Regions from separate parts of the Lactococcus lactis genome, predicted to be linked through region 3. Evidence: riboswitches for the same ligand, from Rfam matches in the RefSeq annotation. Region 3 holds a riboswitch; each other region holds the start of a gene.
The links. Region 3 has a riboswitch for magnesium ahead of PYW37_RS03685 (ABC transporter permease subunit). Riboswitches for the same ligand answer to the same signal wherever they lie in the genome.
Positions count from the first base shown of each region.

Region 1 (10,688 bases), 970 kb from region 3:
ATTCTAACTAAATTGTAGCATAAAGAAATCAGAATATCAAAAAAAGTGATTTAATATTTTCATAAAATTATATTTTTACTTCTAAGTAAAATTGGAAAAAAAGTCTTAAAAATAAACGTTTCTTCTAAAAATATAGTGAGTGTTTAGTTGGACTTCTTAAATATTTTATCATAGAATATAGTAAAGGAGGCGTTTACAATGAGAGATGAATACAAGAAAATTTTAGTTGCAGTTGATGGCTCTGACCAATCGAAAGAAGCAATTCACGAAGCAGTCGCCATTGCCAAAAGAAATAAAACTTCATTATTTGTTTTACATGTTAAAGACGAAACAAGACTTCGGGGAACTCCGTATGCCTTGGCAATTAATTTGGATGATTTAGAAACAGAATCTAAAGAAATTATTGCTGAAGTTGAGGTTCTGATTAATGATGAAGTTGAGTTTGAAGTCCATGCCTTTACAGGAAATCCAAAGAAAGAAATCATTAATTTTGCAAAGCAATTTGAATTGGATTTGATTGTAGTCGGTTCAAATGGTAAGGGATTATTAGACAGGATGCTAGTAGGTTCGACGACAAGTTATGTTGTTAATCATGCGCCTTGCAATGTTATGGTTGTAAAATAACCAAAAAATCTTGGCGTAAGCTAGGATTTTTTATGAAGATTTATATGATGACAAAAGAATTCACTAGAGTTAGTGAAGAAAAGGATGATAGGGGAATGTAGAAAATAAGAGGAATGAGTTAATGGCGTCGAAACAGGAGTTAATTGATTATGTAGCAGACCGTACAGAACTTTCAAAAGTAAATGCAGCAAAGGCAATCAATGCCTTTGTCGAGGCAATCACTTACTATATTTCTGAAGGGACTCCCGTACATATTTCAAATTTTGGAACTTTTGAGGTTCGTAAACGTGCAGCCAGAGTCAGTCATGATGTTCATTCAAGAGAAAAAATTTTAGTAGGCGAACAAAATATTCCGGTATTTAGAGCTGAAAAAGCTTTAAAATTGGCTACGAAACAAGAACTATCTGATGAAGATATGGTGATTGAAACATTGAGCAATATGATTTTGGAAGTTCAACATCATGATTAACACCTGTTAATGGCTATTATTTTCCAAATAGAATTAAAAAAAACGATTCTTCTAAAAGAACCGTTTTTTTTAATTTATGAGCTCAACTAATAGATTAGCAATTTGAGTAGGTGTTTCCTTTTGTTTTCGACGAATCCATGATTGAGTAGTTCCAAAAATAGCATTAGCATAGTAGGTTGTCGCATAAATTTCCCCTAATTTTCCTAATTTAAGATGTTTAGACTGAGGGAAAAAGGAACTTTGAATAAGTTCTTTGAGTTTTTGCAACATAAACTGGTGGATTTCTTTGCTACCATTTTCCGAAAGAAGAGCGGCATATATTTGATTTCCTTTTAGAAATTCAAAAGTTTCAAGCATTGTTGCATGAATATTTCCGTTATTTTTTTCAAAGACATATTGAATAGTCTCAAAAAGTCGACGTTGATAGGCTTCAATCATGTCATATTTATCTTGATAATGAGTATAAAAACTACTACGACTAACTTTAGCTAATTTCACAAGTTCAGTCGTTGAAATTTGGTCAAAAGATTTCTCGCCTAAAAGTTGAATCATGGCATCTCGTAATTGAAGTTTTGTACGATCTTTTCTGCTGTCATTAGACATTTAAAGGGGGGACCTCCGTCCTTTTTAGAATGTAAGTGCTTCATTTAGACAAATTTAAAAATATGTCCAAAACTGAATGGATAATAATTGTCAAATTTTCTAAAAAGTTTATAATACGTATTGTAACAGTTTTTGGACGTGTTGTCCATAAAGAAAGGGGAAAAGATGTTAAAAAAAGAATGGCAAGCCATTTTAAAGCACAAATTTTTTATTATTGTTATTATCGCTTTGGCACTTGTACCAGCAATTTATAACTATATTTTCTTAGGTTCTATGTGGGATCCTTACGGTAAATTGAATGACTTACCAGTAGCGGTTGTAAATTTGGACAAGACGTCTGAATTGAACGGAAAAAAATTCAAACTTGGTGATGATGTCATTGCTGAAATGAAAAAATCAAAGGATTTAGATTATCATTTTGTTTCGGAGGATAAAGCTTCTAAAGGGATAAAAAAAGGTGATTATTACATGGTTATCACTTTTCCAGAAAACTTTTCAGAAAATGCAACAACCTTAATGAATAAGAAACCAAAAACGGTTCAGTTAGATTATCAAACGACACGTGGTCATAACTATATTTCATCAAAAATGAGCGAAAGTGCGATGAATCAGCTGAAATCAGAGGTTTCAAAAAATATCACAGAGACTTACACCAAAGAAATTTTCGCTAAGCTTGGTGATATGAAGTCAGGAATGAAAGAAACTTCTGACGGTTCAAATAAATTGGCTGATGGAACTTCGTCAGCATTGAATGGTTCAAAAGAATTAAGTAGTAATTTGAATACTTTATCTTCATCAAGTTTAACTTTCACTGACGGCGCAAATAATTTGAATTCAGGCTTAAATAAATATGTATCAGGAGTGAATCAAGCTGCCAATGGGGGACAACAACTTTCTTCTGGTGCTGACCAATTTGTCAGTGGAACGCAACAATTGGCAGCAGGTACACAAACACTGGCTGATAAATCAAAAGAGCTGTCAGCAGGTTTAACAGAATTGACACAAAAAACAGCTTTGTCAGCAGAACAACAGGCTCAAATTAGCCAGCTTCAAAATGGCCTGACTGATTTAAATAATGCTATCCAAAATGGTGCTAATGATACGGGTTCAGCAGATTCCGTGAAAAATGATTTAGCTTCTGTGAAAAAAAGTTTAGAAGATACGCAAACGATATTAAGTGATATTGTTCCTAATCAAATCAAAGCGATGGCTCAAACAAAGGCTTATAATAGTTTGAAAACTGACCAACAAAACGAACTAAATGCAGCTATTTTAAACTCTGCTCAGTCAACTTTATCTCCTATTCAAACAAGTATGACTTCAGTTGCGGATAGTTTAACTGATGTGGGCAATCAATTGATGGGAATTCAAAATCAAACCAAAGAACTTGTCCAAAATTCTAATGTTGCTCTTCCTGGTGCAAATGCCATAATTTCACAATTGTCAACAGGGCTTTCTGACGTAAATAGTGCCCTAGCAAATCAAGTCACACCTGGTTTTGCCCAATATGCTGACGGAGTTAATCAAGCAAACGCTGGCGCTCAACAATTAGCAAGTAAATCAAAAGATTTACAAAGCGGGACAATGCAATTAGTTTCTGGATTGTCACAATTACAAGCGAATGGTTCAACTTTAACTTCAGGTTCAAATCAATTGGCAGGGGGTGCTCAACAAATTTCCTCTGGTTCACAACAATTGGCAAATGGAGGTTCAAGTTTAACAAGTGGTTTGGGCACGCTAAATACAGGGGCTAATAACTTGTCAACAGCGTTAACCAAAGCAGATGATACTCTCTCAGCAACTAATAATTCTAATGAAAATGCTAAAAAAGTAGCTGCACCGTTGAAACTTAAACATACTGACCATGACAATGTACCAGAAAATGGTGCAGGAATGACACCATACATGATTAATGTTGCTCTCTTTATTGGTGCCCTTGCGACAAATGTTGTGATTGGAATTGGTTTCTCAGGTGAAAAATGGAAATCTGGTCGCGAATTTATGTTGGCGAAAATTGGTACAAATGGTTTGGTAGCACTTTTACAAGGAATCATCGTCTGGGGAGCAGTTGCTCTTCTTGGATTGAGACCAAATCATTTGTGGGAAATGTTGTTGTCAGTACTTTTAATCAGCTTCGCTTACATGGCAATCAATACTTTCTTCTTAACGGCTCTAGGTAAGATTGGTGAATTCCTTATGATTGTAGTCTTAGTTCTACAACTGGCGACGAGTGCAGGAACTTACCCCTTACAACTTGCGCCTAAAATATATCAAGTCATCAGTCCTTGGTTACCAATGACTTATGGTTTAAAAATGTTACGTGAAACCATTGGTTTGAATGGAGCAATTTTACCAGAAGCAATTCTATTTGTGGTTATTATCGCTCTCTTTACTTTCATGTTGAGTTTCTTCAAGAAATTCTCGCGTTTTGCATAAAATAAATTACTGACAGAAAATTTTATGAATAAATTTTTTCTGTCAGTAATTTTTTATCTAGAAATTTTAAAATAAATTTGGTAAAATAAAGCTGTAAAAAGAATTTGACAATTTGGATTTGTCCTAGAAAGCACATTCGTTCAACTTTTAAAGTTTTGCTTTTTATGACAGCCTAAGGAGATAAAATGGCAGATAAATACACAGAAGAGCAAGTGAATGAAATCAAGGACAAAATTCTCTCTGCCCTTGAAAACGTCATTGACCCAGAGCTTGGGATTGATATTATCAACCTCGGATTAGTTTATGAAATTAGCTTTGAAGATAACGGATTTACAGAAATTAAAATGACATTGACAACAATGGGTTGCCCTTTGGCGGACCTTTTGACTGAACAAATTCATGATGCTTTGAAAGAAGTGCCAGAAGTTGGTGAAATCAAGGTGAACTTGGTTTGGTATCCAGCATGGACAGTTGATAAAATGAGTCGTTATGCCCGTATTGCTTTGGGAATTCGATAAATATAATAAAAAACTCCTTAGTCAGCATTGACAGGGAGTTTTTTATTTATTAACGAAATTCATTATTCAATTATAAGCTTTTTGTCTGTATATTTTAATCTTTGGTATTTTATTTTAAAAAATAATATTTTTGTCTTAGTTCTAATTTCTAAAAAATTTAGTCATAACAAGAGGTTTAATCCAATAAAAAAACATTTAATTTAGGTAATACATTTGTTATTTGACTAAAAGTATAGGTCGTGTTATGATTTTTTTGCTTAGGAATATTTTGAAAATTTAATTTAAGCAATTTTGGTTAGAGATTTTCTAACCATCGGTAGGTGAGGCTACCACAGGGATACGGGTTGCTGCCGCAGAGTCGTGGAGACACGATGAGAGGGCCAACAGTTCACGTCGAAAAAAGAAGGCGTGAAATAGTGCAACAACATCGCCCTGCGGAGCTAAAGCTTGAACGATACTTGGTACTTTAGTTCACTTGATAGTGTATCTTTTTGAAATCATACCTTGTCTACGTTCAACCGACGTAGGCAATTTTTTTATAAAAAAGGAGGTGGTGAAAATGGAAGCACAGAATAACAGTGGCTCAGACCCTGAGAGTTATAGGAAGAAAGATAGCTTAAAAGTGGACAAGCATTTTTATCACTTCAATCTAATCTAGTTCTCTGAGTTGGAGCTGTACAATCAAAATCTACTATAAATCAGAAATTGAGGTACAAGCCGATGACAAAAATATTAATTCATACAACAATAAAAAATAAAAAAATAAGAAAGAAAAAGTTATTCATTGATTTGCAACTAGAAATACTCTTTTCGTTCATTTGGAAAATTAACGAAGGGGGATTCATTTATGGATAAAAAAATTACAAAAAATAGTTTTTTAGATTTATCTATTTTGATTCCTTATTTGATTCTTTCAGCTGTTGGCTTACTCATGGTGTTTTCAGCAACTGTCCCCTATCAAATTAACCGAGGACTATCTCCTTATCGATTGGCAATTTCTCAAGGAGTCTTTATAATTATAAGTTTTGTGGCTTTAATTATTATTTATCGAGTAAAATTGAGAATTATAAAAAATGAAAAGATTTTAAAAATAATTTTTCTAATTATTATCTTGCTGATGATTTATTCAAGGGTGGGTCCTAATACATCAGCGAATGGAGCGCATGGATGGATTCCCTTACCAGGGATTGGAACTATTCAGCCGGTTGAATTTGCAAAACTTTTTACAGTTTGGTTTCTTGCTTCTATCTTTTCTAACAGACAAGAAGAGATTGAGAAAAATGATATTCAAGCAATTTTTAAGGGTAACAATCTCATAAAAAAAGTTGTAGGGGGATGGCGATTTCCGATTATCTTACTAATGATAGTGGAACTCAGTATGCCTAATTTAGGAAATACAGCAATTATTGGGCTCTTAGCCTTGATAATGATTGGTGCAAGTGGAATTTCTTGGCGATGGTTTTCAGGTTATGGGAAGATGTTGCTTACGATTAGTCTTAGTTTTTTGCTCTTTCTTTTTATCAGTGGAGGCGATTTGATTCCAGGATCTTATATTAATGCTCGATTTAAAGCATTTGTTAATCCTTTTACTGACTTGGCTTCTTCGGGTCATCAACTTGCTAATTCATATTATGCGATTGTAGATGGTGGCTGGTTTGGAAGAGGGCTGGGGAATTCGATTGAAAAACAAGGATTTTTGCCTGAAGCTCATACAGATTTTATATTTTCAGTAATAGTAGAAGAATTGGGAATCATTGGTGGAATTATAATCCTAGCTGTCATTTTTTTCATGATTACCCGAATGCTTTTGGTGGGGATGCGGGCAAAAGATCCATTTAATTCAATGATTTCAATTGGTTGTTCATCTTTTTTGTTGATACAAGTTTTTGTCAATTTAGGTGGAGCAATTGGTTTGGTTCCAGAAACAGGTGTCACCTTTCCCTTTTTATCACAAGGTGGATCATCATTTTTAATTTCAACTTTGGCAGTAGGACTGGTTTTGAATAGCTAGGCTGACGAAAAATTAAAGAGTTTAAGTAAGTTATAATTTTTAATAAAAGAAAGAAGTATTCTTGATATGAAAAGAAAAGAAATTAGACAAAAGAAAAAAATAAAAAGGTCTAAAAAAGTATATTTTGTTCGTTTTATGTCCCTTTTTGTTATTTTAGTCGTGGCAGTTAGTGCGGTTATCTATGTTCAAGCAGAGAAAACATTAACGAAAACTCATGTAAATACAAAAATAAAAAGTTCTAGTATATCTGCAAAAAAACCACTAACTATTTTGCTTATGGGAGTGGATACTGGTGATAATAGTCGGGGTGGTGCAGATTCATGGAATGGAAATTCAGATTCTCAAATTATTTTAACATTGAATCCTCGGACAAAAACAACCACTATTATTTCAGTGGAACGAGATACGATGACGAATATTGAAGATGCATCTGGAAAAATTCAATCTACTCAAAAAATTAATGCTGCTTATCCTTTAGGATTTAATAATGGTGGGTTATCATCTGCTGTCACTTATGCCATGAAAACGATTGGTAATCAAGTAGGGCTGAATCTTAATAATTTTATGATTGTTAATATGGACGGTTTAGTAAATCTTGTGAATGACGTTGGAGGAGTAGAAGTTGTCAATGATACAAATGGCTCAGATGTCTATCAAGGGACTGATTCAGGTAAAATAACTTTGCCTGGTTCAGATAAAACTGTAGATAGTGGAGCGATTTATATCTCAAATACAGAACCTGAATATAAAGCTTATGTTCCTTATCTTTCAGGAAATCCTAAGCAGCTCATCAACGGAGAACAAGCTTTAGTTTTTGCCCGAGATAGAGATACGTTAGCTAATGGGAATTATGGACGCGCCGCTCATCAACGAGAAGTTATGACTGAATTAATGAACAAGATGCTTAGTCTTAATAGTGTTTTTAAATATTAATCATTTTTTAATGATATTTCATCAGATTTTAAAACGAACATTTCGATAAATCTTGCTAATTTGACCGCACTTATGGCTTATAAAGATTGTCTTAACAAGGTAGTTTCTATTCAATATCAAGGGGTAAGTCAAATGGTGGATGGTGGAAGTTATGAATTCATACCAGAAAATGTGGATTTGGCTATTCAAAATATAATGAGACAAGCAAATGATGAGTCTGTCACTGATAAGCTTGATCAAAGTGTCATTACTTATGAAAACTATTTTGGAAGTGAAACTGACCAATATTATATGCCTTCTGCGACGGTAACTATCAAAGGTGAAAAAAGTGAAACTTATGGAGTGGATACTAAAGGGAGTCTGGTAAAAATAAATAAGGAGAATGCTCAAGACTATGTTTCAAGTCAAGGAGGAGCTTTAGTCGCTAATTAAAATAGAGAAAATAAAATAATGTTAACCAGTTGACATTGTTTTATTTATAGGATATACTTAACTGGTTAACTAAATTAATAAATGAAAGGATAATATTTTGGCGAAGAAATCAAAAATTGCTAAATTTAAAAAGCAACAAAAATTAGTTGCTCAATATCAAGAGCTTAGACAGGAACTTAAGAAAGAAAAAAATTATGAAGCTCTCCGAAAACTGCCTAAAGATTCTCATCCCAATCGAATGAAAATGCGAGATCGAATTGACGGAAGACCCAGAGCCTACATGCGAAAATTTGGTATGTCACGAGTTAATTTTAGAAAATTGGCGCATGAAGGTAAGATTCCAGGGGTTAAGAAGTCAAGCTGGTAGAAATCTTTTTGAAAAATTTTATGGGATATGATAAAAATATTTTTATTATGTAATTTAAAGAATACTTCGTCTTAATGAATGGAGTATTTTTTCTCTATCTTGCTTAAGTAAAATTTAAGTCTTAAGTCCGAGAAAAAGTAAGCTTTTTTTTGGTACAATAGATTTATGAATAAAAAATTGAAAGCAATCTTTATTATAGAAATTTTTATTGTATTAGGATTGATTTTTCATGTGATTAGTACACCGCGTATGTGGGTAGTTCTAGCTTTAGCTATTCTCTTTACTATCTTGGCGACTCGTTCGCGTGCGCGTGTATTACGTATCATCAGTTTCATTTTTTGGGCAATATCGGTAATGATTCTCTTCACAGTTGGATGGTTCTGGTTAGCAATTATCTTCCCTACGATTGCTTGCATCGTTTTTTGGAAAAATAATCCACGAGAAGGAGGAGTAAGAAATTTTTCTTACGAAGATATTTCTCAAGATGAATCTGAGTCAATCATGAATGAAAATCAAAATGATATCATTGATCTTGATGATGTTACTTTTAAACCTTCGGGAAATAGTCTTTCTATTAAAAAAATGACAGGTAATACAAAAATTATTGTTCCTGAGGATGTAGGAGTTTCGCTTGATTTAACAACAAATGCTGGGCTTGTAAAGATTTTCAATGAGGCAGCACAAATTAATGCGGGAAATGTTCGTTATTTTAGTGAAAATTTAGATCAGGCGGAAAAACGAATTAAAATCAATATCCGTGTTGATTCAGGAAATATTGAGGTGATTAGAGGATGAAAAAATCACTTTTCACAACCTTTTTAGCAGTTTTTAGTATCATCCTTATTATGTATCTTCTTCTATTTATAATGATGAATAGTGGTCAACCTTTAGGGGGACTAAATACCGCTAATATTATTAGGGAACTTCGAGATAATTTCTATGGTTTATGGATATTTATATCAGTTGCAGGATTACTTGCGCTGATTTTTACCCTTTTTAATCATATTGAAAATATGGCTATTCAACAAAAATTTCAAGATGATATTAAACTTTTAGAAGAAAATCAACAACCTGAATCTCCTGAATTACAAGCTGTTCATGATAAAATTATGAATATGTCAGCTGAACTCCAAGAATTATCTAAGCAAAAATCTGCTGACAAAGCTGAAATTATTGAATTAGAGCGTAAAAGAATTTCACGGGAACTTCATGATTCTGTCAGTCAAGAACTTTTTGCAGCGACAATGATTTTATCTTCTGTTGCTGGTTCGACACAAAATTTGACTAAAGAACAAATCGAAACACAGACACAATTGGTTTTAAAAGTGCTCCATTCTGCACAAAATGAAATGCGAGCACTCTTACTACATCTTAGACCAGTAGAATTAGATGGTAAGAGTCTAGCAGAAGGTCTGTCAGCACTGACAGACGAGCTCCAAGCGAAAATTTCAGCAAATATTACAGTTAAATTGGCTGACATTGAAGCGACGAGTAATGTTGAGGACAATTTATTTCGAATGGCTCAAGAGATTTTATCGAATACTTTGCGTCATTCGCAAGCCGAGCACATTGAAGTTTCTTTAAGAGAATCACTTGGAAACATTTTCTTGAAAATTGCTGATGATGGAGTTGGTTTTGATGTTTCTACTAGTGATAAGACGGCCAGTTACGGTTTAGCCAATATCAAAGAACGTGCTTTATTAATCGGCGGAGATGCCAAAGTAATCTCGGCACCAGGTGCGGGGACAACTGTTGAAATCATTATACCTAAGGCGAAGCCGAGCCTTTAAAAATGATGCGTATTTAGAAAGAACAAAATGGAAAAAATTAAACTTTTAATTGTTGATGACCACCAGATGGTGCGACTAGGTTTATCAAGTTTCATGAATATTCAACCCGATATCGAAGTGGTTGGTGAAGCTGCCGATGGCGAGTCAGGCTTTTTAAAAACTGAAATGCTTGACCCTGATGTTATTCTCATGGATTTAGTGATGGATCGACTTGATGGAATTGGAGCAACGCAAAAGATTTTAGCTAAAAATCCAGAACGAAAAATTTTAATTCTAACGAGTTTTATTGATGACGAAAAAGTTTTTCCGGCTTTAGCTGCTGGAGCTAAAGGTTATATTCTTAAAACATCACAAGCCGCTGATATCGCATCTGCAATCAGAAAAGTTGCCAATGGAGAAGATGTCCTTTCCGATGCTGTCAAGGAAAAGATTGCTCAACAAAAACATCGAAAACATGAATTATATGATGATTTATCAAAAAGAGAATTAGAAGTATTAAAAGTAC
Region 1 is NZ_CP118969.1:1,660,639-1,671,326, reverse strand. Features, by position in the region: gene PYW37_RS08325 (universal stress protein) at 199-624, shown strand; gene PYW37_RS08320 (HU family DNA-binding protein) at 746-1,093, shown strand; gene PYW37_RS08315 (TetR/AcrR family transcriptional regulator) at 1,163-1,696, opposite strand; gene PYW37_RS08310 (YhgE/Pip domain-containing protein) at 1,862-4,132, shown strand; gene PYW37_RS08305 (metal-sulfur cluster assembly factor) at 4,318-4,650, shown strand; M-box (ykoK) riboswitch at 4,956-5,117, shown strand; gene PYW37_RS08300 (FtsW/RodA/SpoVE family cell cycle protein) at 5,498-6,661, shown strand; partial or broken gene PYW37_RS08295 (LCP family protein) at 6,728-7,546, shown strand; gene PYW37_RS08290 (hypothetical protein) at 7,655-8,026, shown strand; gene rpsN (30S ribosomal protein S14) at 8,124-8,393, shown strand; gene liaF (cell wall-active antibiotics response protein LiaF) at 8,559-9,188, shown strand; gene PYW37_RS08275 (sensor histidine kinase) at 9,185-10,183, shown strand; gene PYW37_RS08270 (LuxR C-terminal-related transcriptional regulator) at 10,211-10,688, shown strand, end outside.
Region 1: linked by a shared signal. The riboswitch ahead of PYW37_RS08300 (FtsW/RodA/SpoVE family cell cycle protein) and the one ahead of PYW37_RS03685 (ABC transporter permease subunit) in region 3 are both predicted to bind magnesium.

Region 2 (10,688 bases), 580 kb from region 3:
CATGGGTCAATGATTGATTTTCCAAATACTTCTGGTTTGTCTTGACGACCGTCTTCAAGATATGATTCAATCATAAATCCTCTGACATATTTATGAATTTGTTCATCCCAATTACGATTGACTAATGTTTGACGAACAATTCTTATTTGTTCCATATACTTCTTCCCAGAGTTATCATGATTAGTATCAATAACAATAAATGGATTTTGTAAGCCCATTTTTTCGTATATTTCGATACTTTCAAGAAGATTATCTGTATAGTAATTTGGATGGTTTTTACCATTTTCATCTTGTCCACCACGAAGGATGGCATGAGCTAATGGATTTCCTGATGTTTCTACTTCAGCATTCCCAAATAGAAAATCTTGAGATTGTTGGGCTGCATACATTCCATTAAACATAACTTTTAAATTCCCTGATGTCGGGTTTTTCATTCCTGTTGGGGCATCTATTCCTGAAGCAACAAAGCGATGTTGTTGATTTTCAACTGAGCGAGCGCCAACTGCATAGTAACTTACTAAGTCATCAACTAATGGTAGATTTTCTGGGTATAGCATCTCATCTGCTGTAGTCAGACCAGTTTCAGTAATTACTTTATAGTGAAGGTCACGAACCATTTTTATCCCATTGATAAGGTCTGTATGTCCATCTGCATCAGGTTCGTGAATGAGGCCTTTATAGCCATCTCCGTTTGTCCGCGGTTTTGCAGTATAAACACGCATCACAATAAAAATTTTATCTTCTATTTCTTTTTGAAGTTTTGACAATCTGTGAGCATATTCTAGAACTGCAGCTTCATTATCCGATGAGCAGGGGCCAATGACTAAGAGGATTCTATCGTCTTCACCCTTAATTATCGCTTCAAGTTCCTTATCACGTTTTTCTTTCTTTTCTCGTTGCTCATCATTTAAATGATTTAGCTCTTTTACATCTTTAATGTTAATTTTGTTACTGAGTTCTTTAAAAGTCATCTTTTACCTTTTTTCTATAGTTTTTTAGTAAAAATACTTAATAATATTTTACTTGCAATAAATTTTTTCTATTTTACTTTTTATGTGCCTCCTTTATAATAAAAAAAGACGTCCCAGGGGACGTCTTCTTTATCCCCTAGATGATTAACGAACATCAAAGAGGACCCACATTTTATTAGCCAAAAACTAATGTGGATCATTCATAAAGAAAAAATAAAATTTTTTAAAGTTGTTAATCATTTTGGAACCTCGATATTTAATATTATTAGTTAGTATAATTAAAATTTTTTGATTTGTCAATTATTTATCTATTTTTTCTTAATTTTATTTCAAAATTTCATTTTACATAACTTTTATTATGTATCAAACGGTAAATAAAGAAGAAATTGAAGCATGGATGGAGTGTGCTGTATTTGCATTATTCATCGTATAGAGGTGAATTCCAGCAACATCCTCTGTTACTAAATCAACGATTTGATCGATGGCGTAAGCAATTCCAGCATCCCTTAAAGCGATAGGGTTATGTTCATATTTTTCGAGTATTCTAATAAATTTTGCTGGTAATGGCGTATTACAATTTTTTAATAGACGAAGAATTTGATTTCGATTGATTACTGGCATTATTCCAGCGAATATTGGAGTATTTATCTCAGCAATTGCACACCGTTCTTGAAAATCATAAAAACTATCATTATCAAAAAATAGTTGCGTGATTAATCTGTCACAACCAGCATCTACTTTTTCTTTCAGATAATGAAAATCACTCACTCGATTTACTGATTCGGGATGAATATCGGGATAGCAAGCACCTAAAACTTCAAAACTATCATCATAATCTTTGATAAATTTAACCAAATCACTTGCAAATCTAAAATCATCTTTCATCGGTTCATCGCTGATATCACCTCTTAAAGCAAGAATTTTTTTGATTTGTTTATCTTTTAACCGTTCCAAAATTTCGATCACTTGAGCTTTATCTAAATAAGCGGCAGGTAAATGAGCAACCGCTGGAATATCTAGTGTATTGTTTACATAATCAGCAAACTTTATAGTTGTATCTCCAATATTATCATAATTATTGTTACTACAAGTTACACTGATAAAATCTGGCGAGAGAGTTCTTAGGCTATCCAAGGTCTTTACCAAGTTGGTACTTCCAATTTGAGTTGTAGATGGAAAAACTTCAAAAGAAAGAATTTTGGAATTACTTGTCATATTCAACCTTTTCCTTTCTTAACACCCTAGTTGCCTCAACTAAGTGTCTTAAACTAGGAATGGTTTCGGCATTACCACGTGTTTTAAGACCACAATCAGGATTTACCCAAACTTGTTCAATTGGTAATTTGGCCAATATTTTTTCTAATTGATTTTGTATTTCTTTTACGCTAGGTATTCGTGGAGAATGAATATCATAGACTCCAGGTCCAACCAAAGTTTTAAAATGGTGAGCTTTCAATGCATCGATAATTGATAGCTCACTTCTACTTGCTTCAAAAGAAATTACATCAGCATCCATTGCGTCAATTGATGGAATAATATCTTCAAATTCAGAATAACACATATGCGTGTGAATTTGCGTTTCCGGTTTTACTTTAGAGTGAACTAAACGAAAGGCAGGGATTGCCCAATCTAGATATTCTTTATACCAATCACTTTTGCGAAGTGGTAACTTTTCTCTCAAAGCTGCCTCATCAATTTGAATAATCTTAATGCCAGCTTTTTCTAAGTCAAGAACTTCTTCTTGAACAGCTAATGCCAATTGCAAAGTACTTGCTTTTAACGAAATATCTTCTCGCGGAAAAGACCAATTTAGAATCGTTACAGGACCTGTCAGCATTCCTTTTACTGGTTTAGATGTTTGAGATTGAGCATAGGCTGACCAACGGACGGTTATCGCTTCTGGTCTAGTGACATCAGCCCACACGATTGGAGGTTTGACACAACGTGTTCCGTAAGATTGAACCCATGCTTTTTGAGTAAAAACATAACCTTCTAACATTTCTCCAAAATACTCTACCATGTCATTTCGTTCAAATTCACCATGGACTAAAACGTCTAATCCAATATCTTCTTGGAGTTTAAGACATTCTTTTATTTTTTCTTCTAAGAATGTGTCATAATCTGCTTGGCTTAATTCTCCTCGCTTATTTTGTAGCCGAACTTTTCTCACTTCTGCCGTTTGAGGAAATGAACCGATGGTTGTGGTTGGTAAAAGTGGTAAATTAAGCGATTGAGATTGACTTGCTCGTCTTTCCACTAGTGACGGTCGTCTAGTAAAGTCTTTTTCTGTTAATTTATCAAGTTTTTGCTTAAGTTTAGTATTTTCACGAACTCTGTCATTTTCAAAAAGTTCGATATTCTTCTTCAAAAAAGGAGTGTTTTTATTAAAATAAATATCGGAAATTTCATCAATTTCTTTTAATTTTTCTGTGGCAAATGAAAAGTGTTTAAGGATTTCTTTTGATAATTTAGTTTCGTTTTTAACTGTTACCGGAACATGTTGTAAAGAGCAGCTTGTATTAATTACGATATCTGCTACTGCATCTAACGCGGTTAGTAGCTCAAGTGTCTTTTGATAATTATTACGCCAAATATTTTTTCCATTTACTAGTCCTGCAAAAAGTATTTTCTCTTTGGGAAAACCGTATTTTTGAATAAGAGCTAAAGAATCTCTTCCTTCTATAAAATCAAGACCAATACCATCAAAATCAAGCTTTACTATTTCTTTATAGCTATCACGAACATCTCCAAAATATGTTTGAAGAAGTATCTTAAGGTTGTTTTTACTCTTAAGTAGTTCTTCATAAATACTCGCAAATAATTTTTTTTCTTCTTCAGTTTGGTCTAAAACAAGTGCTGGTTCTTCAATCTGTAACCATTCTACTCCTAGTTGATTAAGTTCTTTTAGTAGTGTTTGAAAAGCTACAATAACATCATATAATACTGTATCTTTTGTGGCTCCTGACTTGTAATCTGCTAAAACTAAAAATGTATATGGGCCAATAATTGTTGGTCTGGTTTCAAATCCAGCAGATTTTGCTTCCTTATATTCATTTAATAATTTTGAAAAATTTGCTTTAATAATCGTATCTTTGTTAATTTCTGGAACTAAATAATGATAGTTTGTATTAAACCATTTTTTCATTGGTCTTGCTTTTACGTCATTTTGTTCATCTTGGAAACCACGCGCTAATGCAAATAAAGTATCTAGTTCATTTAATTCTAAATTTTTATAAGACTCTGGAATTGCACCAAGAGCAATTGATAAATCTAAGGTTTGGTCATAGAAAGAAAAGTCATTGGAAATAGGTGAGTCAATTCCAGCTTCTTCTTGACTTTTCCAATTTTCCAACCGAATTTCTTTGGCTACTTTTTGTAATTCTTCTTCTGTAATTTCTTTACGAAAATATTTTTCAAGAGCAAATTTTAATTCACGGTTTGAACCGATACGTGGGAAAGCAATAATTGATTTTTTCATAGTCATAGTCTCCAATTTTTAATAGGTCTATCTTATCAAATTTAATAAAACTTTAATAATACATTTTTAATATGATGACCTATAGTTTAAAACTATATGAAAACTCAAAAATAAAAAGTCCAAATAAATTTCTTGGACTTTTAGTGTATCTTATCTTATCTTCTATGCATGAGATGAATTTTAGATTGTAAAAATGGTGGGATTACAATTGAACTTTCTCGATCTTCTTTAATAATTATTGATTTATCTTCTAATTTATCGATTACTTTAATAAGATGTGGAAGAGAAATTTCTAATTTTTTGAAAAAGTTTTTTCCTTCTTCTTCTATAGTAGTAACGTGGTAAGTCTGATCAACTTGTGCTTCATCAAGTGTGAGTTCCACTTCATTTTTCAGCCAAAATGATTCTGTAGGAATTTCTGAGCCGTGAGGGTCAGTTGCTGGATAGCCCATCAGGACATACAGAGATTCAATCAACCTTGGTGATGAAGCATGTTCTAAATTTTCGGCTTCATCGTGCACTTCCTCCATTGTATATCCAACCTTCTCAAAAAGAAAAGTTTCCCAGACCCTATGACTTTTTAAAATAAATCTCGCTTCGTGATTTCCTAAGTCTGTAAGTGATACCCCATAATAAGGTTTATGAATAACAAGTTCTTTTTTGGCTAATCGTTTAATCATTTCAGTGGCGCTTGGTGATGATACTGATAATTTTTGAGCAATGGCATTAATACTAACAGATCCATTATTTTCATTTTTTAGGCTATATATTGCCTTTAGATAGTCTTGTTCATTTTTTGATGTTTTCATTTTTTTACCTTACTTTTCTTGATTTAATTATAGCATAGACTATACCAAAGTAAAATAAAAGTGGGATAAATTATCACCACTTTTATTTTTTATTTAAAGTAATTCACCGTATTTTGAAACAAATATTTTTTTAAATATGGTGACAAGCATCATATACATCACTACTGTTAAAATTAGCCATGGGAAAAAGTTAATTGGTAAAGCCATTAAACCAATTGAATCTCCAAAGCTTGTGAATGGAATGATTGTGAGTCCAATGATTCCCATGAAAGTTAAGATTGTTAATGGAGCCGAAGCACGACTTTGTAAAAATGGAATTTTAGGAGTACGAATCATATGGATAACCAAGGTTTGAGTCCACATTGATTCAACAAACCAGCCAGTATGGAAGAGCGCGATAAATCCAATATATGCTGTACTTCCAGGAACAAGAGAGCTAAATGGTCCAAATGTTGCTGGACAAATCACAAAGAACATTAGGAGATAAGTTGTAATATCGAATACGGAACTTGTTGGGCCAATCCACAACATGAATTTACTTACAGAACTTGCATCCCATTTTCTTGGAACAACCAAATATTCTTCATCGACATTATCCCAAGGAATAGCGGTACAAGAGAAATCATAGATTAAATTAAGTAAGAGAATATGAATAGATAACATTGGAATAAATGGTAAAAATGCACTAGCGATTAGAACTGAGAACATATTACCAAAATTAGAGCTTGCTGTCATTTTTATATACTTAATCATGTTAGCATAGGTTTTTCTTCCTTCAATAATTCCTTTTTCAAGAACCATTAAATCTTTTTCTAACAAAATTACATCAGCTGACTCTTTGGCAATATCTACAGCACTATCTACTGAAATTCCAACGTCAGATGATTTCATTGCTGCTGCGTCATTAATACCATCTCCCATATAGCCGACACTATTGCCTGAATTTCTAAGTGTTGTTACTATTCTGGCTTTTTGTTGAGGTGATAACTTAGCAAAAACAGAAGCTTCCTTGGCAACCTTTGCCAATTCATTATCATCTAATTGGTCGATATCAGAACCTAAAATAGTTTTATCAACTGGAAGTCCTACTTGTTTGCAAACTGAACGAGTAACTTTATCGTTATCACCAGTCAAGATTTTAACTGATACCCCATATTTATTGAGTGCTTTGATTGCTTTTGCTGTAGATTCTTTGGGTGGATCAAGAAAGGCAAGATAACCCATTAACACCATTTCAGATTCATCTTGAACCGAGAATGTATCTACTGGTGAAGGATTTGTTTTTTGAGCGACTAAAATCACGCGCATTCCTTCTTCGTTAAGTTCATCAACTTTTTTCAGAATGTATGCTCTGAGTTCAGGAGTTAAATGAACAACATTTCCCTTATCTTCGACTAAAGTACAGATGTCTAACATTTCTTCAGCTGCACCTTTAGTAATCATTTGCGTTTTTGAAGTCGCTCCATTAGTATTGCTTTTTACTACAACACTCATCCGACGTCTTTCAAAATCAAAAGGAATTTCATCAACTTTTGTATATTTACTACTTAGACCACCCAGTTCAGGATTTTTATCTTGCTTGGCTTCGGCTCCTTCGATAATTGCCAAATCCATTAAATTCTTTAAACCAGTTTGGTAGTAACTATTCAAAAATCCATGTCTTAATACTCGAATATTTTCTTGCCCATGAATATCTAAATGACGCATTAATACTACTTTATCTTGTGTTAATGTTCCAGTTTTATCAGTGCAGAGAATATTCATTGAACCTAGATTTTGAATAGAATTTAGGTTCTTGATGATTGTTTTTTCTTTTGACATTGTGACTGCACCTTTTGCTAGGCAAGTTGTCACAATCATTGGTAACATTTCTGGTGTTAAACCAACAGCAACTGCTAAAGCAAATAGTGCAGCTTCCATCCAATCACCTTTAGTGAAACCATTGATCAATAAGACAAATGGAACCATAACTAACATAAAGCGAATAAGGACCCATGAAACTGAGTTAACGCCTTTTTCAAAAGTTGTTTTAGTTGAGTCTTCGGTTACACTTTTTGCCATTTCACCAAAAATGGTCGCATCTCCAGTTGCAATTACAACTCCATAAGCACTACCAGAAATGACATTTGAACCCATGAAGGCTAGGTTTACTGACTCTGTGATTGAATCATCTTTTTCATCAGTAGCTAAATCTAGTTTTTCTACTGGTTCGCTTTCACCAGTTAAAGAGGCTTGGCTGATAAATAAGTCTTTTGCTTGAATAATCCTAAGGTCTGCTGGAACCATGTCTCCAGCTGATAGATGGATAATATCGCCTACGAGAACTTCTTCAATAGGAATCTCTTGACTTCCTGATTCTAATCTATGAACGTTTGTCGTCGTCGTAATCATTTTTAAGAGATTCTCAGCAGCATTTCCACTTCTAGTCTCTTGAACGAAACGCAGAATTCCTGAGATTAAAACCATTGTAGTAATGATAATGAGTCCTTGGGGATTTTTCTCACCAGGAGCTGCTAAGATAATATCCGTAAAAGCTGAAACTAATGCTAAGACAAACAATATAATGGTAAAAGGATTGATGAACGCTTGATAAAGCCGTTTAATAAGTGAAGTTTTTTTACCACGCGTAATCGTATTATCTCCATATTGTTCACGAGAGATCTCTACTTGTTCTTCACTTAATCCTTTATTTGATGTTTTAAATTTTTGAAATAGCTCCTCTTTTGTAGAAGTTTTTGCAAATTCTAATCTTGCATTTATTTCATTGTTATCTACAAATGTTGTAGCTCTTTTTGTGTTTTCGAGTGTTTTTCTAATTTTTTTCATTGGTCTGTACCTCATATTCTATAATATTTTTGTGTGTACAGTCCCAAACGTTAGGCACTTTAAAGAAGGTGATAAAAACGGAAAGCTGCTCTTATCACGTTAAATATCTGCGGCCTATCAGGCTCGGGACTATTAATACTCTGGGATTCCATTTCCGTTTTCACCTCCTTTTTAAATATAAAAAAACCTTGCCTACAAAACTTAAACGTAGGCAAGGGAATAATTCCAAAAAAGATACCACTACTATAGAGCGAATCAGTTACAAGCTATCGTTCAAGCTTTAGCTCCGCAGGGCAATGTTGTTGCACTATTTCACGCCTTGTTTGTCGACGTGAACTGTTAGCCCTCTCATCGTGTCTCCACGACTCTGCGGCAGCAACCCGTATCCCTGCGGTAGCCTCACCTACCGACGATTATGTCATAGACATAACCTTTATTATTATAACTGACATATTCTTTTTTGTCAATCTTTTTTATTTTTAATTTACTATAGACTCTGTTGCACCATTCATTGCCCAATCTTTTGATAAAAATAACGAATTATCAATATGATAGTTGACCTTGCTTGGTGTCTTCATGAATTTTTCAATTGCTTTGTCTGTAGCCAACCAACCTATAGTACCAAAGTGAACAGTATCACCAGAGGCATAAGGTGTGTTATACATATCTGTTAAGTCAGCAATTTGATAAAAGCCTTGACTGCGCAATTGCGTTTTAATTTTAGAGCTAAAATTTTCGAGTGTTGCTTTTGATACTCCAGTGTAAGATGACCATGAGCCGTTTACTGGTTGAATAACAAATAAAACATCATTATTATTTTTGGCAAAGACATTTAAGAGCTGTTGGAAATCTTGATACTCTGGACTTTCTAAATAGGAAACATGTTTTTTGTAATTTTCTAGATGTTTATATTTAGATTTTATTTTCTTATCCCAAACTTTATTATTGATTTGGAAAGGATTGTTATTTGAACTATCTTTTCCTTGGTCAACTGCCAATTTTTCTAAGTTTTCAGAGGTTGGATCATTGGGTAATTCTTTAGCAAACTTATTAATTTTTGGTGTAAGTCCAAGAGGTTGTGCTGTGAATTGTGAAACACTTGAGAAGAGTAAATCTTCTTTTCGCCAAAATTGAAGATTGGTCGCCACAGTCATTTTTTGTAGAGTGGTCAGTGGTTTTTTATCTGCTAGACGTTCTAGAGAATTATAAATCGTCTCTTCAGATTTAAGCGATCTAAATCTTAATAAATGTTTTGCAAGTTGGGTGGTGGTATTTTCTTTAGGATCTGCTTCTTTTAACCAATCGTAAATCTCACCTTTGGATACAAAGTTTTTCAATTCACTTTCAACAATTCCTTGTTTTGAAAACCATTGTGGACTAATGACAAAAACAATTTTACGATTTTTTAACTCATTTGCCACAGAGTTCATGTAGAAAAAGTGGGTTAAAGTAGTTGTTCCTGGTTGTCCTACTAAGAATGGCGTAAAACCAGAATTGTATTTTTTGAAATAGGCACTTGGGTGAAAAGAATCCACATGTTCCATTTCTGATGAACCAAGAACTGGTAAAAACTCGGGGTCTGAATAGGCTTGTTTTTTAATTGAATAGCCTGTAAAGCTTGGAGTATTTAGTGGTGATTGAGCAAATTTAACAAGTTGGTCTTTTGAGTATTTCATACCAACATTTATTGGGAGAAATATCAGTAAGCCAACAAGGGCTAAAGCTGCAATTAATGGGCCAATGGCTCTAAAAATTTTAATTTTCATCCTTTTTTTCCTGAACGCGTGCTGCTATTTTATTTGCTGTATTCCAATCTTCACGGTCCATTTCTGATGGTGGAAGACTGATATCAAAAGCGCCTTCTAATTCAACAATGAGCATGATGGCTCTCATTGAATCAAGAATTCCTTCTTCAAATAAATCCATGTCTAAGTCTTCACGGAATTCGTCTGTGCCTGATACGGTTTCGATAATATCAAAAATTTGTTCTTTCATTTTGTTTCTCCTAATGTTTTTTTATGATATGCCTAACGCCTTTTAGAAGTTAGGAAGTGGGAAATGTGGATCTATGCAGTGCATAATAATGTGATTTGGTATTCCTGAGAAAATAAGGAAACTGATAAATACTAGATTAAATGTAATGAAAATACTTATAGCACTTGTCCATTTATTATCTGGAATTTTCCAGTTTTTACGTTTCTTCAGACGTTTCCATGCGTCATACCCAATCATTAACATGGCGTGGTAGAAACCATAAAGGATGTAATACCAAGTTAAACCATGCCAGAATCCCATGAGTAACATATTTGCGAGGTAACCAACATTTGAGATGGTTATCATATTTTTCGACCATTTTTTAACCATGAATGTTTTCACTAATCTCATGAATACAAAGTCACGGAACCAAAAACTCAAAGTCATGTGCCATCTTTGCCAAAAGTCATGAATATTTTTTGCTAAGAAGGGTTTGTTAAAGTTGTGTGGGAGGTCATATCCCATTAAATTGCTGACACCAATAGCGAAGAGTGAGTAGCCAGCAAAGTCAAAGAATAGATAGAGTCCGTAAGCATACATTGATGATGAAACATTCAAGAAGCTTGGGTG
Region 2 is NZ_CP118969.1:1,270,188-1,280,875, forward strand. Features, by position in the region: gene PYW37_RS06405 (3-deoxy-7-phosphoheptulonate synthase) at 1-971, opposite strand, end outside; gene metF (methylenetetrahydrofolate reductase [NAD(P)H]) at 1,335-2,186, opposite strand; gene metE (5-methyltetrahydropteroyltriglutamate--homocysteine S-methyltransferase) at 2,176-4,449, opposite strand; gene PYW37_RS06420 (metal-dependent transcriptional regulator) at 4,605-5,258, opposite strand; gene mgtA (magnesium-translocating P-type ATPase) at 5,352-8,084, opposite strand; M-box (ykoK) riboswitch at 8,342-8,502, opposite strand; gene dltD (D-alanyl-lipoteichoic acid biosynthesis protein DltD) at 8,564-9,850, opposite strand; gene dltC (D-alanine--poly(phosphoribitol) ligase subunit DltC) at 9,840-10,079, opposite strand; gene dltB (D-alanyl-lipoteichoic acid biosynthesis protein DltB) at 10,122-10,688, opposite strand, start outside.
Region 2: linked by a shared signal. The riboswitch ahead of mgtA (magnesium-translocating P-type ATPase) and the one ahead of PYW37_RS03685 (ABC transporter permease subunit) in region 3 are both predicted to bind magnesium.

Region 3 (10,688 bases):
CTGATGGATATAATGCTGATGGATCAGCTATTCATGCTGGACAAGTTTTAAAATTAAAATAGAAAATCACTGACAGACCTTTTTACATAATTCTGTCAGTAAAAATTGAACTAAAATAGGAAATAAGGTAAATAAAGAGATTCTATGAAAAAGATTCAAATTGCAATTGACGGTCCAGCGTCAAGTGGAAAATCAACAGTTGCTAAAATTATTGCACGAAATCTTGACTTAATTTATTTGGACACGGGCGCTATGTATCGAGTAGCTACTTTTGTTGCCTTGCAAAAGGAAACAGATGATGCAAAAGAAATCATTGAATTTATTGAAAAAAATCCAATTTCTTTTATGAATGGTCAAAAAGGTCAAGAAGTTTTAATGGGATCAGAGAATGTTACAGAAGTGATTAGAACAAATGAAGTTACAAATACTGTTTCTAAAATCTCAGCTATGACCGAAATTCGTGAATTCATGGTTGCAGAACAACAAAGAATTGCTAAAAATGGTGGAATTATCATGGATGGACGTGATATTGGAACAGTTGTTTTACCAAAGGCAGATTTGAAAATTTTCCTTGTTGCTTCAGTTGATGAACGAGCTGAAAGACGTTATAAAGAAAATCTGTCTAAAGGAATTCCAACCGATCTTGAGCGTTTGAAAATTGAAATTTCGGAAAGAGACCGCAAAGATAGTACACGAGCAATTTCTCCTTTGAAACAAGCAGAAGATGCGATATTACTTGATAGTACTGGAAAAACAATCAATGAAATTGTTCAATTTATTGAAGACAAAGCTAAAGAACTCATGTAAATGAGTTCTTTTTAATTATTAGATAGTCTAAAGATTGGTAAGATTTTGCAGGAATTATCAAACTTTGATATAATAATATGACAATGAATGAAAAAAAGTATAAACGCTTAGAATATTTGAGACATAACATCAATTATCTCACAATCCGAGAGCGTCAAGAGTACTATGACTTACTCAATGAACTAAAAAAAGCTGGAAATCAATCTGAACCCGAAGAATTCGAGGAGTTTGAAGAATACGTTGAGCCAGAATATGAATATTCCGATTATGAACCAGAAAGCTTTCAAAAAAATACTTCCTCTTCTAACGGTAGAAATACTAGTCGAAGAAATACGCGAGAAAGTTTTTCAAATCAAGAAAACAACAGAAATAAACCATCAAAAAAAGAAAGTAAATCTTCTAAAAAAGCTAAATCTGGCAAGAAGAAAAAATGTCACTGGTTGAGAACAATATTAACAATTATTGTTTTGATCATTGCAGTCATGATTGGTTTCTTTGTTTATGGATATCAAAGGGGCGTTAAACATGAGGGAAGCGTCGCTAAACAAGAAAAGTTCACAAGTTTAAAAAATTCGGACGGTTCTGTAAATATTCTTTTGTTAGGAGCAGACCAAAGACCATGGCAATCATCAGGTGTTGCTCATACCGATACTATTATGGTTTTACATGTCAATGGTAAGAATCATCAAACACAAATCGTGAGCTTTATGCGTGATACCCTTGTCAATATTCCTGATGTCGGCTCAAGTGATACTCCAGACTCAAAAATAAATTCTGCCTTTACAATTGGAGAACAATACAATAAACAGGGTGTGAATTTGATGAGTGAGACACTGAAAAATAACTTTGGCATTAATTGTCAATATTACGCAGTCGTCGATTTTTCAAGTTTTGCAACGATTATTGATTCTTTGTTCCCAACTGGCCTGAAAATTGATGCAAAATTTTCGACTGTGAATGGTGAGAATCTTTCTGCCGTACCTGTTCCCGATGATTTAGCTGCAACAGAAGGAAAAGTTTCAAGTGACAAAGACTTGACAGCTGAAGAAGCAGCCGCTTTAGGTTATCCTGATGGTGGTGGAACATTTATGATGATTAAACCAGGAACTCAAAAAATGGATGGACGAATGCTCTTGAATTATGCCCGATTCCGTCATGATGACGAGGGAGATTATGGGCGAGTAAAACGTCAACAACAAGTTTTAGAAACAGTAATGTCTAAAATGAAAAATCCACTCTCATTGTTTACTGCTTCAAGTGCATTGGGAACAACAAGAGCAGTTACAATGACGAATATTCCAAATTCATTTTTCTTAACTAAAGGAATTACAGCTCTTCTGGATATGAAAAATGGTATAAAATCAACAACGATTCCAGCTAACAATGACTGGGTGAATGCCTATGATATGTATGGAGGTCTAGGACTTTCAATTGATATGACAAAATACAAAGCGAAAGCCCAAGAACTTCTTGGTCAATAAATTAAAAATTACTAACAGTTTTGTTAGTAATTTTTAATTTTAAATATTCATATGAAAAAAATGATGACAATTTTTTTCTTTAGTTATTGATTAATGGCTTATAAATAAATTATAAATTTGTATTTTTATGATATGATATGAGTATGATAATAAGATAAGTAGGTCTAATCCAATGATGTTTAATTATATTTATACTACTTTTTTGACAATTTTATACACAGTCGTGATGTCACTTTCTCTAAGCTTGTATCTAAAAGAGCGAGAAAAAAATTATTTATTGGTAAGTCTTTATTTTTTGCTTCTTATTTTAAACGGTTTAATAGTGACCATGTCCGAAACCTTTCAAATATTTGCAAATGACTATAATCGGCAATTTATGGTTAATCCAATCATTGAAACCATTTATTATTTGGCAACTTTTGGTATTGCCTTAAAATTAGTGACCGAATTATTTGAAGAAAAAATAACAACTTATCAATATGGTATTTATATTGTTTTTGCTTTATGGCTTATTGTTGTGCCTTTTATGGCAAATTCAGCGCTAAAGGTCTGGCTCTATTATTTTCCAAGCCAATTACTAACGGTCTATCTTGGAATTTATTTATTAATTCATAATCGAAAAATGATTCCTAAAAGCAGTTTAGGAAAATATGTAAAATTAATTGGAAGCCTAGCAATATTTTTTGGATTAGCTATAGTGGTAGAAGATACTTTTATTATTTATTTTAGAGATATTTATCATACAAATATGCTTAAAATCCATAATAGAAATGTTTCAGAAGATATTTTTCATATCTCACTTTGCCTTATTGCCATTAAATATTTTCTAACCAATTATCAAAAAGGCAACGAAGAAGTAGCTGTCATTGATATTAGAAATGAAAAAAATGAGACTAATGATTCTGTAAGTAATTTTGAAGAAGATGAATATTACTTTAAAAGATTTATGGATAAATATGGAATCACTCAACGGGAAGGAGAAATTCTTGAACTTCTCCTTCAACGTAAACACAATCAAGAAATAGCCAATCAATTATATCTTTCTCTAGGAACAGTCAAAACCCACACTCACAATATTTTTATAAAACTCCAAGTTGAAAAACGTTCAGAAGTTTGCGAAGTCTGGGAAGCGTTTGAAAAATCAGAGCTTACTCAATAATCCTAAAACTCCATTTTTTAATGGAGTTTATTTTTATTTTAATTAAGAAAGCGGTTAAAATAGTTCTAAACCTTACTAAAGCTTTTTACTTAACCCTTTGATATCAAAGGGTTTTCGGCTTTTATAAAAGATTAAATCCTAGAGTTGATTGTTTTATATTTTTGCTCTTTATATACTGAAAGCGTTCCCAAGAGGGAAGTCAAATAACTATTTTATTCAGGAGGAATAAAGAAATGGTAACAACAAACAAACGTGATTTCATCACAACAGAAGAGTACACTAAAGAAGAAATTCTTGATATTGTAACATTGGGCTTAAAAATCAAAGCAGCGATTAAAAATGGCTACTATCCACCACTTCTTAAAAACAAATCACTAGGAATGATTTTCCAACAAACATCAACTCGTACTCGTGTTTCCTTTGAAACAGCTATGACTCAATTAGGAGGACATGCAGAATATTTAGCACCTGGTCAAATTCAACTCGGTGGTCATGAAACAATAGAAGATACAAGCACAGTTCTTTCTAGATTGCTTGATATCATCATGGCGCGTGTTGATCGTCATGAATCAGTTAATAACCTTGCAAAACATACAACCATTCCAGTTCTTAATGGGATGTCAGACTATAATCATCCAACACAAGAAGTCGGTGATTTGACTACAATGATTGAACATTTACCAGCTGGTAAAAAATTAGAAGATTGTAAAGTTGTCTTTGTCGGTGATGCGACTCAAGTTTGTTTCTCATTAGGTTTAATCGCAACTAAAATGGGAATGCACTTTGTTCATTTTGGCCCTAAAGGCTACCAACTTAATGAAGAACATCAAGCAAAATTAGCTGCAAATTGTGAGGTTTCTGGTGGTACTTATGAAGTAACAGACGATGAAGAATCAATTGTCGGTGCAGATTTCCTTTATACAGATGTTTGGTACGGTTTGTATGATGCAGAACTATCAGAAGAAGAACGTCTAGCGATTTTCTTCCCTAAATATCAAGTGACACCTGAGATGATGGCAAAAGCAGGAGCACATACAAAATTTATGCATTGTCTTCCAGCTTCAAGAGGTGAAGAAGTTGTTGATGCGGTTATTGATGGTCCAAACTCAATTTGTTTTGACGAAGCCGAAAATCGCTTGACTTCAATTCGTGCTCTCCTTGTTTGGTTGATGTCCGATTATGCTGAAAAAAATCCTTATGATTTGAAAGCACAAGCCAAAGCCAAAGCTAAGGCTGAGTTAGAGGCTTACTTAGCCAAATAAGAAAGTGTATCATTTATGGAAAATGGAAAGAAAAAATTTAGTCTGTTTAGTGCTATTCTTTCTGTCATTTGTGTTGTTTTTGTTGCCGAAGCAGCAGCACCGGTTGCTGCTATTGGTAACTCGCAGTTCTTTTGGTGGATTGTTCTCATCGTTGCTTTTCTCTTACCTTATGGTCTAATTACATCTGAACTTGGAACAACTTATACTGGTGAGGGTGGGCTGTATGATTGGATTACAAAAGCCTTTGGTCATCGTTGGGGAGCACGTGCTTCATGGTTTTATTGGGTAAACTTCCCATTATGGATGGCTTCACTTGCTGTACTTTGTCCTGATTTATTGCATACAATGTTTGGCTTTCAATTAAATACAGGTATTTCACTATTAATTGAATTAATTTTCATCTGGGTTATTGTTTTGATTAGTTTATATCCAGTAAGTGATAGCGTTTGGATTTTAAATGGCGGCGCAGTAATTAAGGTATTCTTAGCATTAGCATTAGGAGGCTTAGGAGTTTATTCAGCTTTGACTAAGGGAGTAGCAAATCATTATACTTTAGCATCATTACTTCCCAGTTTTGATTTGCATAGTCTATCATTTATCTCAGTAATCATTTTTAACTTACTGGGGTTTGAAGTCATTTGTACTTTTGCTGACAGTATGGAAAATCCTAAGAAACAAATCCCACAATCAATCATCATTGGTGGGATCGTAATTGCAGCGATTTATATGTTTTCGGCCTTTGGGATCGGTGTTGCTATTCCAACCGATAAATTATCGACAAGTTCGGGATTGGTAGATAGTTTCCAAGTGATGCTGGGTACACCGACAGGTTGGTTCATTAGTTTAATCGCTTTCTTGTTTATGCTGACTTTAGTGGGTAATATGGTTTCTTGGTCACAAGGGGTTAATAATATTGCTAGTTATGCTGCTGATAATGGTGATATGCCTAAATTCTTCTCAAAAAGACGTGCTTCTAATGGAATTTCTTGGGGGGCAGCTTTGATGAATGGGATTGTAGCGACATTTATTGTTGTGATTGCCCCATTATTACCCAACCAAGATTTGTTCTGGTCATTCTTCTCACTAAATTTAGTACTATTTTTATTGAGTTATATTCCGGTCTTCCCTGCTTTTTATAAATTGCGCAAGATTGACCCTGAGACTCCACGTCCATTTAAAGTGAGTGGTAGTGACGGAATCTTGAAAGTATATATGGCCTTACCAATGATTATTATTATCATATCATTAATTTTTACAGCCATACCCTTGCAATATGATAAGGCATCATTAACAGAACAATTACCGATTACAATTGGCGCAATTATTTTTATTGTGATTGGTGAATTAATTATTAAATTTAAAAAAATAAAAAAATAGGAGAGAAAAAATGGCAAAACGTATTATTGGTACAACACCAAAAGAAGATGGTTTTCGGATGCCTGGTGAATTTGAAGCTCAAGATCAAATTTTTATGATTTGGCCCGAACGTCCAGATAACTGGCGTGATGGAGCAAAACCTGTTCAGATTGCCTTTACTAATGTTGCTAAAGCAATTAGTAGATTTACACCAGTAACAATGTTAGTTTCACAAGCCCAATATCAAAATGCTCGTTATCAATTACCCGCTGATGTGCGTGTGCTTGAAGTTTCTAACAACGACTCGTGGGTTCGTGACTGTGGGCCAAGTTTTGTAATTAATGATAAGGGCGAACTTCGAGCAAATGACTGGACTTTTAACGCTTGGGGTGGACTTGTTGATGGTCTATATTTTCCTTGGGATCAAGATGATCTAGTGGCACAAAAAGTTTGTGAATTAGAACGTGTTGACTCTTATCGGACAGATGATTTTGTTCTTGAAGGAGGTTCGTTCCATGTTGACGGTCAAGGAACAGTTTTGACTACTGAAATGTGCCTTTTATCTGAAGGACGCAATCCTCACATGAGCAAAGAGGACATTGAAAATAAACTTAAAGAACATTTGAATGCTGAAAAAATTCTTTGGCTTGGGGATGGAATTGACCCAGAAGAAACAAACGGTCACGTGGATGATGTTGCTTGCTTCGTAGCACCAGGGGAAGTTGCATGCATTTATACTGAGGATGAGAAGTCACCTTTTTATGAAGCAGCACAAGATGCCTATAAACGCTTGAGCCAAATGACAGATGCTAAAGGACGTCAACTCAAAGTTCATAAATTGACTTGTCCAGCTAAAAATGTAACGATTAAAAAACAATTTAGAATTGATACAGTTGAAGGAACAATGCCACGTGAAGATGGAGATATTTGTATTGCTTCATATATGAATTTCTTGATTACAAACAAAGGAGTTATCGTACCACAATACGGTGATGAAAATGATGCTCTAGCATTAAAACAAGTTCAAGAGATGTTTCCAGACCGCGAAATAGTTGGCGTGAACACTGTTGAAGTAGTTTATGGTGGAGGAAATATCCATTGTATTACTCAACAACAACCTAAAGCCAAATAAGGAGTAGAGAGGATTTAACAGAAAATGGCAAAACGTATTGTAGTTGCTCTAGGGGGGAATGCTATTTTAACTAGCGACCCTACAGCGCAAGCACAATCTATGGCACTTAATAAGACTGCTGCACAATTAATGCCTTTAATAAAAGACAATGATGTTGAAATGGTCGTCACTCATGGAAATGGCCCCCAAGTTAGTAATTTACTTTTGCAACAACTTGAAAGTAATTCAGTTAAAAATCCGGCAATTCCACTTGATACAGCTGTTGCTATGACTCAAGGGCAAATCGGTTATTGGATGGCACAAGCTTTTACAGAAGCTCTTGCTAATAATGGAATGTCTGATGTTCCATTTGTTTCTGTAGTGACAAGAACAGTAGTTGATGCTAATGATGAGGCTTTTAAAAATCCGACAAAACCTATTGGACCTTTTTATAGCCAAGAAGAGGCTAAAAATATTCAGACTCAATATCCTGATTGGAAATTGATTGAGGATTCTGGACGAGGTTACCGAAGAGTAGTTCCTTCACCTTTACCTCTCAAAATTGTTGAAGCTAACGCAATTAAACCATTGTTAGAATCATCAGCTTTGGTTACAGTATCTGGTGGCGGAGGAATTCCTGTTATTGAAAAAAATAAGGGATATCAAGGAGTTGAAGCGGTAATTGATAAAGATTTTTCGGCAGCAAAATTAGCAGAACTTGTTGATGCTGATGAACTAGTTATTTTTACCTCTGTCGGTGATGTCTTTTTAAATTTTGGTAAACCCAACCAAAAAGCGTTAGGAGTTGTACCAGTTAGCGAAATGCGTCAATATCTAGAGGAAGGTTATTTTGCGGCAGGTTCTATGAAACCAAAAGTGGCAGCAGCTGTCGCTTTTGTCGAAAATACTGGTAAGCAAGCCACGATTACTTCACTTGAAAATGTGGAAAACTTTGTTAAAAGTGGGGCAGGAACACGGATTGTACCCGATTTAGTTTAAAAAAAGTATTTTTCAAAATAATTTATTTAAAATTTGAAATAAAAAGAATTTAAGTAGGTTACCCATTTTAATTTGACAAAAAGTATAGCTAGTGCTATACTTTTTTGTAGTAAATAAAAACTAATCATATTAGGTGAGGTTACTCTGAAGAACATAGGTTATCGCTCAAAACTGTCGAGAGACAATAATGGGTAAAGCAGGACTAGTCGAATCAAGGCTTTTCCAAGATAACTAGAAATATCATTTCTTACGTCTCAGAAAGCCAAAACTCAAATGTCGTGATTAAATAGACTAATAATCTATTGATTTTGAGAGCCTCCCTTTATATGAAAAGGAGGCTTTTTATGTCAAGAAGAAAATATCTTGATACAAAACAACCAAAAGTAAAATCTATTATGGGTGATTTTATTTTAATTGGTATTATTTGTTTGTTTGCATTTATTCTTATTGTGACACAAATAACTATTAACCAACCCCTTTCATCGTTACCGTCTCAAAGTTCAGTGGATGATGTCAAGAAAATGCACGATTTTTTATCTATTGGAAACCTTGCGTATTTTTCAATGCGAACAATGTTTCGCATGATTGTAGGAATGATGTGGTCAATTTTATTCTCTGTTATTTGTGGTGTATTGGCAATTAAGTTTAAAACTGCAAGAAGAATTATTTTGCCGATGGTCAATTTCTTAGAATCAGTTCCTTTATTAGGTTTCATGACATTCACTACTGCATTTTTACTTGGATTATATCCAGGTAATGTAATGGGAGCTGAAGCGCTTGCCATTTTTGCAGTATTTACTGGACAAGCATGGAACATCATGTTGTCACTTTACCAAATAATGGAAGTAGTTCCCAAAGATTTGAAAGAAGTAACATCACAATTTCGATATAGTGCTTGGGAAAAATTTTGGCGTCTTGAATTTGTATATTCAATTCCAGGCCTACTATGGAATCTTGTCATATCTCAGTCAGCAGCATGGTTTGCCATTGTTGCAAGTGAACAGGTTACCGTCGCAATCCCTAAGTCTGAAACTTTAATTTTGCCAGGAATTGGCTCTTATATTCAAGTTGCATTAGATCGTGCAGACTTTAAAGCTTGTGGTTTCGCTGTTATTGCTTTAATTATTAATGTCGTCATACTAAATTTCTTAGTTTTTCAACCTTTGGTTAAAGCTACTTATTATTATCGTTATGATGAAGGAACAACTCAAGGTAATCCTCCAAAATCAATTGTATACAATTTAGTAAAAGCATCTAATTTTGGAAAAATATTAATGAAATGGATTCAAAAAATAAAAGATTTCTGGATTTTTAAGTTAGCTAGAGTTTGGTATATTCTTAGGATAAATCTTATTTTTAAATATCTAGGAAAAGTTAAGAAATATATTTCAATCATTTGGTATATCCTTTTAGGGTATGCGGTTGTTATCTCTGCTATTAAACTTTATAGATTCTTACCTCATGAAGATTTTTCAATAATCCCTCACTTAATGCTTTTAACTACATTGAGGGTAGTATTAGCAATGCTTATAGCAGCAGCGATTTTTACACCTCTTGGGGTTTGGGTTGCAAGTAACAAAAGACGTTTAAGCTTTATCCAACCAATTGGACAAGTTGTTGGATCGATTCCTTCAAACGTATATACTCCATTCATAGTAATTTTTATTAGTTTAGGGTATAAGCAACTTGAGTGGTGGATTTTGCCGCTAATCATGGTTGGTTGTCAATGGTATTACTTTTTCAATGTTATTGCTGGGTATTTAGCAATACCAGATGATATAAAAGAAGTCACAAAAATTTTTCCATTATCCAAGTTTAAGTGGTGGACTCGCTATCTCATTCCATCAATGTTTCCGTACTTGATAACAGCTATCATAAATGCTGCGGGAGCAGCATGGAATGCAGATATAGCAGCGGAAAGCCTACAGTGGGGTAAAGAAACAATAAATGTTACTGGCTTAGGGCAATATATTGCTGTGAATGATGGAATTAAAGATAAATCAGCACTTGGTACTTTGGCGATGTGTGCTGTAGTAGGATTGTGTATTATATTCGTTTGGCAACCACTTTACAAATATGCTAGAGAAAAATTCCATTATTAAAAAGGGAGGAAATAAGAATGGAAAAGAAAAATTTAATAAAAGTAACTTCACTCTGCAAAGATTATGGAGTAGAAAGATCAAAGAAATATATACAAGTTCTGAAAGACATAAACTTTACCGTAAAGGAAGGAGAATTTGTAAGTCTTATTGGACAATCAGGAGCAGGGAAATCGACATTATTGAGAAGTTTAGCTGGTCTTGTTCATCCAAGTCATGGAGAAATCATCTTTGAAGGAAAAAAGATTAAAGAACCGGATCCAAACATTAGTATGGTTTTTCAGAATTTTGCTCTATTCCCATGGTTAAATGTTTATAAAAATGTTTCATTTGGCATAGATAATAATTTGAAAATATCTAAAAATGAAATTAATGATAGAGTAAAAAAACTAATAAAAATGATTGGGCTAGAGG
Region 3 is NZ_CP118969.1:692,909-703,596, forward strand. Features, by position in the region: gene PYW37_RS03645 (SAG1386/EF1546 family surface-associated protein) at 1-62, shown strand, start outside; gene cmk ((d)CMP kinase) at 145-807, shown strand; gene PYW37_RS03655 (LCP family protein) at 885-2,288, shown strand; gene PYW37_RS03660 (LuxR C-terminal-related transcriptional regulator) at 2,617-3,447, shown strand; gene ptcA (putrescine carbamoyltransferase) at 3,681-4,709, shown strand; gene PYW37_RS03670 (APC family permease) at 4,725-6,086, shown strand; gene aguA (agmatine deiminase) at 6,097-7,197, shown strand; gene arcC (carbamate kinase) at 7,222-8,175, shown strand; M-box (ykoK) riboswitch at 8,294-8,463, shown strand; gene PYW37_RS03685 (ABC transporter permease subunit) at 8,520-10,277, shown strand; gene PYW37_RS03690 (ABC transporter ATP-binding protein) at 10,295-10,688, shown strand, end outside.